One region of the Streptomyces sp. NPDC026417 genome, then DNA from elsewhere that is predicted to be linked to it. Evidence: riboswitches for the same ligand, from Rfam matches in the RefSeq annotation. Region 1 holds a riboswitch; the other holds the start of a gene.
The links. Region 1 has a riboswitch for cobalamin ahead of ACZ4NT_RS32960 (CbtB domain-containing protein). Riboswitches for the same ligand answer to the same signal wherever they lie in the genome.
Positions count from the first base shown of each region.

Region 2: linked by a shared signal. The riboswitch ahead of ACZ4NT_RS23335 (cobalamin biosynthesis protein) and the one ahead of ACZ4NT_RS32960 (CbtB domain-containing protein) in region 1 are both predicted to bind cobalamin.

Region 1 covers NZ_JBVHPY010000028.1:27,723-31,925, forward strand. The annotation lists gene ACZ4NT_RS32950 (TetR/AcrR family transcriptional regulator C-terminal domain-containing protein) at 1-350, shown strand, start outside; gene ACZ4NT_RS32955 (CbtA family protein) at 437-1,216, opposite strand; gene ACZ4NT_RS32960 (CbtB domain-containing protein) at 1,242-1,463, opposite strand; cobalamin riboswitch at 1,501-1,661, opposite strand; gene ACZ4NT_RS32965 (histidine phosphatase family protein) at 1,787-2,368, shown strand; gene ACZ4NT_RS32970 (four-helix bundle copper-binding protein) at 2,443-2,808, opposite strand; gene ACZ4NT_RS32975 (DUF6479 family protein) at 2,988-3,356, shown strand; gene ACZ4NT_RS32980 (GNAT family N-acetyltransferase) at 3,784-4,203, shown strand, end outside.
Region 2 covers NZ_JBVHPY010000015.1:66,768-70,970, forward strand. The annotation lists gene ACZ4NT_RS23325 (inorganic phosphate transporter) at 21-1,274, shown strand; gene ACZ4NT_RS23330 (hypothetical protein) at 1,287-1,508, shown strand; cobalamin riboswitch at 1,646-1,787, shown strand; gene ACZ4NT_RS23335 (cobalamin biosynthesis protein) at 1,895-2,851, shown strand; gene ACZ4NT_RS23340 (cobyric acid synthase) at 2,848-4,203, shown strand, end outside.

The DNA.
Region 1 (4,203 bases):
AGTCGCTGCCCTGGGACGGCTCCTGGCGGGCGGTGGCCGGCCAGTACTGCCGGCGGCTGCGCAGCGCGCTGCTGGGCCACCCGCACGCCGTCGCCGTGTTCGCGACGCATCCGGTGCGCTCACGGGCGGCGACGGATGCCTGCGCACGCCTCACCGGTCATCTCGCCGCGGCGGGCTTCGGCACCGTCCAGGGCGGCCGGATCACCCACAGCCTGCGCGAGTTCACCGTCGGACACGCCCTGAGCGTCGCGGCGATGCCCCGGGGCGGGGAGGCGGCCGGCGACGATCCCTCGGAGCGGTTCGAGACGGGGCTCACCGCGATGCTGGACGGATTCGAGCGACTGCTCTGACGAGGAGCGCCGCCTCGCGCAACGGGCCGTCCGCAGACGGGAGGGCGGGTCCCGGTCGACCGGGACCCGCCCTGTTCTCCGCACGCTCAGGGAGCCACGGGAGCCGCCGGAACGGCCGCCGCCTTGTCCTCCGTGCCCTGCGCGGTGGCCTTCGCGGGCGCCAACAGGCGCTCGGCCAACACGCCGAAGACGAGCCCGAAGGTGGTCCACAACGCCAGCTGGATCGTCAGTGCCGCCAGACGGAACTGCCACAGCAGGGTGCCCGAGAAGTCCTTCGGCACCTCGTCGACCGCCGGGAGGAACGCGTAGGCGAGGCCCACGAGAAGGACGAAGAAGGCACCGGCGGCCAGCGTGGCGTTCCAGTTGCCCAGCCGCGGCGCGAGGCGCTTGCCGAGGATCACGGTCGCGACGGCCAGCAGCACGCTGAGCACCATCATCAGGAAGTAGAGCGTCGTGCGTGTGCCGATGGTGTCGGCGTCACCGACGGACGGCGGATTGGCCGGGTACTTGAGGAACGGCACGACGTACACCGCGAGCAGACCCGCCGTCGACAGCAGCAGCGCACTCGCGCGCGGCCCGAACCGGCCGATGCGTCCGAGGGCGAAGCAGTAGGCGAGGGCCGCGATGCCGCCGAAGGCGATGCCGTACACGAGCACACCGGTGGCCAGGCCTCCGGTGGACTGCATCGTGCGGGTCACCACCTCCACGCCGTGTTCGTGGTGGTGCGCGTGCGACTCCTCGTAGGCGATGGCGGCGTCCACCCGGGACTCACCGAGGAAGTACGCCACGACCAGGGCGAGCAGGCCGGCGGCGAGACCCGCCAGCATGCCGCGCACCAGGAGATTTCTGACTGTTGCTGAGTTCATCGACTCGTACGCTTCCTTGTCGCCGTCAGTGGCAGGGGAAGCCGAGCAGGTGGCGGGCGTCGTGCACCCATTCGTGAACGTTCTCGCCGGAGACGAGGGCGGTGGCGCCCTGTTCGGCACCGACGAAGTAGAGCAGGACCAGCATCAGGATGCCGAAGAAGACCGCCCAGGGAGCGATCGCGCCGATCGGCAGCTTCGCGGGAACGGCGGTGGGGGTGACGCTCGGCTGAGCGACGGACTGCGCCATGTGGCAGGACCTCCTGGGGAACTCGCGTCCCATCGTGGTGGTGCACAGGACGACGGCTGCGGGTCTGACTTGCCCGGCCTCCACCGCCCCTGGAGGGAGCGGCTGTTGCCGGGCTTACAGTGGCGCGACCGTGCCGGACTCTCACCGGGCTTCCGCCGTACCGTCGTCAATATCGTCGAGACCGTACCGCGAAGCGGAGGTCCGGCCAAGGGCGCACGGGAGGCGCCGCGTGCGCCCCACGTGCCGGGTTTACCGTCAACTCACTTCCCACATACGGGTTTTGAGGCCGGGTACGGACGCAATCGACTCATGAAAGCAGGTTCATGACCACGCGAGTGACCTTGATCTCAGCCGCGTCGAGCACCGCGCTGCGCGAGGCCCGTTTCGACGACGGCTGCTCCCTCGACGCCGGTGGGCTGCGGCTCGCGAGGGCCGCCGCGGGCACGCTCCCGGCGGTGCGCGAACCGTGGGTCTCCCCCAGCGTGCGCTGCCGGGAGACCGCCGCCGCGCTCGGGCTGGACGCCGTCGAGGTGACGGAACTGGCCGGTCTCGACGTGGGACGGTGGCGCGGCGCGACCTTGGACGAGGTGGGCGGGCGGGAGCCGGAGGCGGTCGTGCGGTGGCTGGCGGACCCGGAGTGCGCTCCGCACGGCGGGGAATCGGTCCGTGAGTTCTGCGACCGGGTCGCCCGCGGGCTGGCCACGGCCGGCCGCACCGGGGGGCGCGTGGTCGCCGTCGTGGAGCCGGAGGTCGTGCGGGCGGCGCTGGTGAGGGCTCTCGGAGCACCCGAGGCGGCGTTCTGGCGGGTCGACGTGCCGCCGCTGACCGCCACGGAACTCAGCGGCCGCTCGGACCGCTGGAACGTCCGGCCCGGGCGCCCGCTGCCCGGTGCTGATCCCGGCTGAGCAGGCGCGCCGCCGGTCCGCACCTCGCCGTCGCAGGCGGCGCCGGTGGCGACGGTCCCCGGACCGCGGGCGTGTCAGCGCAGGGTGGCCATGAAGTCCATGCACGCCTGGGCGCACTCGCGGCAGGCCTTCGCGCTGTCCTCCGCGCCGGGGTGGTCGTCGAAGACGTCGGCGGACTCCAGACAGACGTCCCGGCACCAGGCGAGCTGGACGCGCATGCCCGCTTCGTCCATGCCGTTCTGCTCGGAGAGCATCCGGCACGTCGCGTCGCACACCTCCGCGCACATGATGCCCTTGCGGCGTACGAGTTCCTGCTCTCTCGGCCCGTCCGGATCCGTGAGGCTCGCGCGCAGCGCGCACGTCCGCGCACACTCCGTACACGCCTGGGCGCACGTGAACCGGTCCTCAAGGAACCGGAAGAGCTCCTGCTCGGATGTCATTGAGGTCACACGGTCCGGGTTGCCGCGCCGGCCCCGGTCAAACCCGGCGCCCGCCGCCCGTGCGGAACCCGGTGTCCGCGGAAGCCGCGGGTGCGGAGTGCGGCGCTCCCGGAGGGCCCGGTTCGTGTGTGGCCCGAGGGGTACTCGCGCGCCAGGAACACTCAAGGGACGGATGCGCCATGAGCACACTTGGATACGACGTGGCGGCGAATCACGGTCTCGTGGCCGGCTTCGCACCGGTGGTGATCGGTCTGGTCGTCGTGGCTCTGCTGGGCGGCGCCATGTGGATGGGCAGCCGGGTGCGCCGCGAGGAGCCCCCGCGGCCGCGGGCCGACGAGCAGCCGAAGCTCCCCGAGGGCGGGCCGGTGTTCGAGGTGACCGAGAACCGCGAACCCGACGAGGTGCCTCGCAGCGACGAGCGCCTGACCCCGTACCAACTGGCGGCGCACGGCAACATCGCGTCCAAGCCGAGCCAGGACCGGACTCGGCAGCGGTGGAGTCACGGCTCCAGCGGCTCCTTCGGCGGCGGCGGCTCGGGCTCCCACTAGGAGCCGCCCCACCCGGCCGGCCCCGGCGGGCCTCCCGGCCCGTGACCGGGCCTGCCGCCGCCGCACGCGGCCCGCAGCAGACCCGCCGGCGTCGTCGCGACGGCCGGCTGCGGGCGTACCCGGGACGCCGCCGCGGCGCGCTCCGGGCGCGGTCACGCCGCCGTGCGCCGTCCGCACCGGGATCGTGGCGCGGGCGGGTGCGTTCGGCATGCGGGCGCGTGCCGCCGACGGGGGTCGGTGGCGGGCCCGCGGTCGGCCGAACCGGCAGGCAGGTCCACCCGCGCCCGTCACGAAGGCGCCTTCACGAACGCACTGTTTCCGTTCTGCGAACAACGGGCCGTCGGGGAGGACACGCGTCCTCGGCCGGGGTGACCATGCAGGGGCACGGGCGCACGCACCCCGCGCCCTCCTCCCCGCAAGGAAGCACATGAGCCTGCCGTCCGCGACCCTCCAGTGGAGATCCGTCAGCTGGGACGCCGCCGCGGCGGTCCGGCTGCGGGAGCTGATGTCCGCCGAACTGGCCCCCCGCTACGCCCCTGTCGAGCACCGTCGGGTCCGCGCCCCCCAGCCGTCGGCGGACGAGATCGTCGTCACCTGGGTCGCCTACGCGGACGGCGTCCCCGTGGCGACCGCCTCACTCCGCAGACTCCCGGACCGGCACGAGGTCAAGCGGCTTTTCGTCCACGGCGAGCACCGCCGCCGGGGCCTCGCCGGAGCGGCGCTGCGCGCGGTGGAGTCGACGGCCCTCGGGCTCGGCATCGAGCGGCTGTGGCTCCAGACGGGCGCGCTCCAGCCGGAGGCCCGGGCGCTCTACGTACGGGAGGGATGGGAGCGGGTCCGGCCCTAC
Region 2 (4,203 bases), on a different contig from region 1:
TCCAACAGAAGCCTGGGTAAATGGAACACATCACGCTTCTCCTCGGGATCGTGATCGTTACCGCTCTCGTGTTCGATTTCACGAACGGTTTCCACGACACTGCCAACGCGATGGCGACGACCATCTCGACCGGCGCTCTGAAGCCCAAGACGGCGGTGGCGATGTCCGCCGCGCTGAACCTCGTCGGCGCCTTCCTCTCGGTGGAGGTCGCCAAGACGATCTCCGGCGGCATCATCAACGAAGAGGGCATCCGCACCGAGGTCATATTCGCGGCGCTCGTCGGCGCCATCCTGTGGAATCTGCTGACCTGGCTCCTGGGTCTGCCCTCCAGCTCCTCCCACGCACTCTTCGGCGGCCTCATCGGCGCCGCGGTCATGTCGGCCGGCTGGTCGTCGGTGAACGGCTCGACCGTCGTCACCAAGGTCCTCATCCCCGCGGTCGCCGCGCCGATCGTGGCCGGTCTCGCCGCGATGCTGGCGACCCGCCTGACGTACAAGATCGGCAACCGCGCCGACGAGAAGGCGACGGCCAAGGGCTACCGCGCCGGCCAGATCGCCTCGGCTGGCCTGGTCTCGCTCGCCCACGGCACGAACGACGCGCAGAAGACGATGGGCATCATCACCCTCGCCCTGGTCACCGGCGGCGTGCTCGCGCCGGGTTCCAACCCTCCCACCTGGGTCATCGTGTCGGCCGGCATGGCCATCGCGCTCGGCACCTACCTGGGCGGCTGGCGCATCATCCGCACCATGGGCAAGGGCCTCACCGACCTCGCGCCGCCGCAGGGCTTCGCCGCCCAGACCAGCGCCGCCACGGTCATCCTGGCCTCCTCGCACCTGGGCTTCTCGCTCTCCACCACCCAGTCCTGCTCCGGCGCGGTCATGGGCTCGGGCCTCGGCCGCAAGGGCGGAGTCGTCCGCTGGTCGACCGCGACCCGGATGTTCGTCGCCTGGGGCCTGACCCTGCCGGCCGCCGGCCTCGTCGGCGCCGGCGCCGAGTTCCTCACCCAGCAGGGCACCTGGGGCATCGTCGCGACGGGCGTGCTGCTCGTCGCCGGCGCGGGTGTCATCTGGACGCTCTCCCGCCGCCAGCCGGTCACCATGGACAACGTGAACGAGGCCGACGCCGAGCCCGCGGGCGTCGTGACCACCGCGATCGCCGCGGTCACCCCGCCGCCGGCCGGTCCGGTCGCCACGGCCGACCTCGCTCTGGCGGCCACCATCCCGGCCCCGGACCCCGGCCCCTCCACCGAGCCCACCCGCCCGGCCACGGTCTAAGGAACGAACAGCATGCACATCGACTGGGCAGCCCTCGGCTCCGTCTTCGGAGTCAGCCTCGTGGTCACCGTGGCCCTCGTCGGCCTCTTCACCCTGGGCATCGTCGGCCTCTCCAAGCGCGAGTCGGCAACGGCGCAGGGCGGTTCCGCCGCCCTGGCGGTCACCGGCGCGTACGCCTGCTTCGCCGCCTGCGCAGCGGCGGTGGCGTACGGGATCTACCTGATCGTCGCCTGACGGTCGGACAGAACCGGCAAACACCGAACAACACGGCATCACTTCACGTGGGGTGCGGGACGGATCACCGTCCCGCACCCCACGCGTGTGTGGGCCTTCGCACACTCTCCCTCCGCAGGTCAACAGCAAGTTGACGGCTGTTCTGAGGCCGTGGTGGACTGCCGGAGCCAAGTACGGCGGCAAGGAGAGGAAGCCGGTGCGAATCCGGCGCGGTCCCGCCACTGTGACCGGGGAAGGAAGTCCCCGGGAGCCAGGAACTCTCACCGCCGGTCTCTTCGAACCAGGGCGCGGACACCCTGAGTGAGGACATATCGCCATGCGCGGCTGCCCGTTGCGGGTCCTGTTGGGTACGAGGGTTCTACTTCACTCCACGGCGGGCTGACCCCGTGCGTGCCGATCGCGTCTTCGCGTACGGCGCCGCCGCCGGCCTCCTCGGCGACCTGCTCCTCGGCGACCCCCGCCGCGGGCACCCGGTCGCCGCGTTCGGCCGGGCCGCGGGCGCCGTGGAACGCGTGCTGTGGCGGGACCACCGCGGGTGGGGCGCGCTGCACACCGCCGTCTGCGCGGGCGGTGCCGCCGGACTCGCCGCGCTGGCGAGCCGCCGCGTGCGCTCCTCCCCCACCGCCTCCGTCGCCCTGACCGCCGCGGCCACCTGGGCCGTCGTCGGGGGCACCTCCCTGGGCCGGGAGGCCCGGGCCGTCGGCGGTGCGCTGGCGGCCGGGGACGTCGACGTCGCCCGCGAGCGGCTGCCCCACCTGTGCGGGCGGGACCCGCAGGCGCTGGACGCCGACGGGATCGCCCGGGCCGTGGTCGAGTCCGTCGCCGAGAACACCTCCGACGCCGTCGTGGGCGCCCTCGTCTGGGGCGCCGTCGGCGGCGTGCCCGGCCTCGTCGCGTTCCGGGCCGTGAACACGCTGGACGCCATGGTCGGGCACAAGTCCGCCCGCCACCGCCGCTACGGGTGGGCCTCGGCCCGGCTCGACGACGTCGCGGGCTGGCCGGGGGCCCGGCTGACCGCCGCGCTCGCGGCCGTCGCCGGGGGTGACCCGCGCGGTGCGGTACGGGCCTGGCGCGCCGACGCCGGCCGGCACCCGAGCCCCAACGCCGGTCCCGTGGAGGCCTCGTTCGCGGGGGCTCTGGGGGTCCGGCTGGGCGGCACGCTCTCGTACGGCGGCAGGGTCGAGCACCGGCCCGTGCTGAACGGCGCGGGGCGCGCCGTCCGGGTCCACGACATCGAACGGGCCGTACGGCTGTCGCGACGCGTGAGCGGGCTCGCGCTGGGCGTCTGCGTCGCCGGGCGGCTGCTCATCGGGAAGGCCGGGACAAGGGGGGCCGGGGCATGAGTGGCGGACTGCTGATCGCGGGCACCACCTCCGACGCGGGCAAGAGCGTCGTGACCGCCGGGATCTGCCGGTGGCTGGTGCGCCAGGGTGTGAAGGTCGCGCCGTTCAAGGCGCAGAACATGTCCCTCAATTCGTTCGTCACGCGCGAGGGAGCCGAGATCGGGCGGGCGCAGGCCATGCAGGCGCAGGCGGCCCGCGTCGAGCCGACCGCGCTCATGAACCCGGTGCTGCTCAAGCCCGGCAGCGACCGCAGCAGTCAGGTCGTGCTCATGGGGAAGCCGGTGGGCGAGATGAGTGCGCGCGGCTACCACGGGGGCCGTCAGGAGTCGCTGCTCGGGACCGTGCTGGAGTGCCTGGCCGCATTGCGGGGCACGTATGACGCGGTGATCTGTGAGGGGGCCGGCAGTCCTGCCGAGATCAATCTGCGGCGCACCGACATCGTGAACATGGGCATCGCCAGGAACGCCCGGCTCCCGGTGCTGGTCGTCGGCGACATCGACCGCGGGGGCGTGTTCGCCTCCTTCTTCGGAACGGTGGCCCTGCTGTCGCCCGAGGACCAGGAACTCGTCGCCGGCTTCCTGGTGAACAAGTTCCGCGGCGACGTCTCCCTGCTGGAGCCGGGGCTCGACATGCTGCACGGCCTCACCGGCCGGCCCTCGTACGGCGTCCTGCCCTTCCGGCACGGCCTCGGCATCGACGAGGAGGACGGGCTGCGGGTCTCCCTGCGCGGGACCGTCAGGGAGTCCGCGGTGGCGCCGCCGGTCGGCGAGGACGTCCTGCGGGTGGCCGTGTGCGCCGTCCCGCTGATGTCCAACTTCACGGACGTCGACGCCCTCGCCGCCGAACCGGGGGTCGTCGTGCGGTTCGTGGACCGGGCCGAGGAGCTCGCCGACGCGGACCTGGTCGTCGTACCGGGCACCCGGGGCACGGTGAAGGCCCTGGAGTGGCTGCGGGAGCGGGGGCTGGCGGACGCGATCGCCCGGCGGGCCGCCGAGGGCCGGCCCGTGCTGGGGATCTGCGGCGGTTTCCAGGTGCTCGGGGAGCACATCGAGGACGACGTCGAGTCGCGGGCCGGTCATGTCGACGGGCTCGGACTGCTGCCCGTACGCGTGCGGTTCGCGCGCGAGAAGACCCTGACGCGGCCCGTCGGCGAAGCGCTCGGCGAACCCGTCGAGGGCTACGAGATCCACCACGGCGTCGCCGAGGTCACCGGCGGCGACCCCTTCCTGGACGGCTGCCGGGTCGGCTCCGTCTGGGGCACGCACTGGCACGGCTCCCTGGAGTCGGACGGGTTCCGGCGGGCCTTCCTGCGGGAGGTGGCGGCCGCCGCGGGCCGCCGCTTCGTGCCGGCC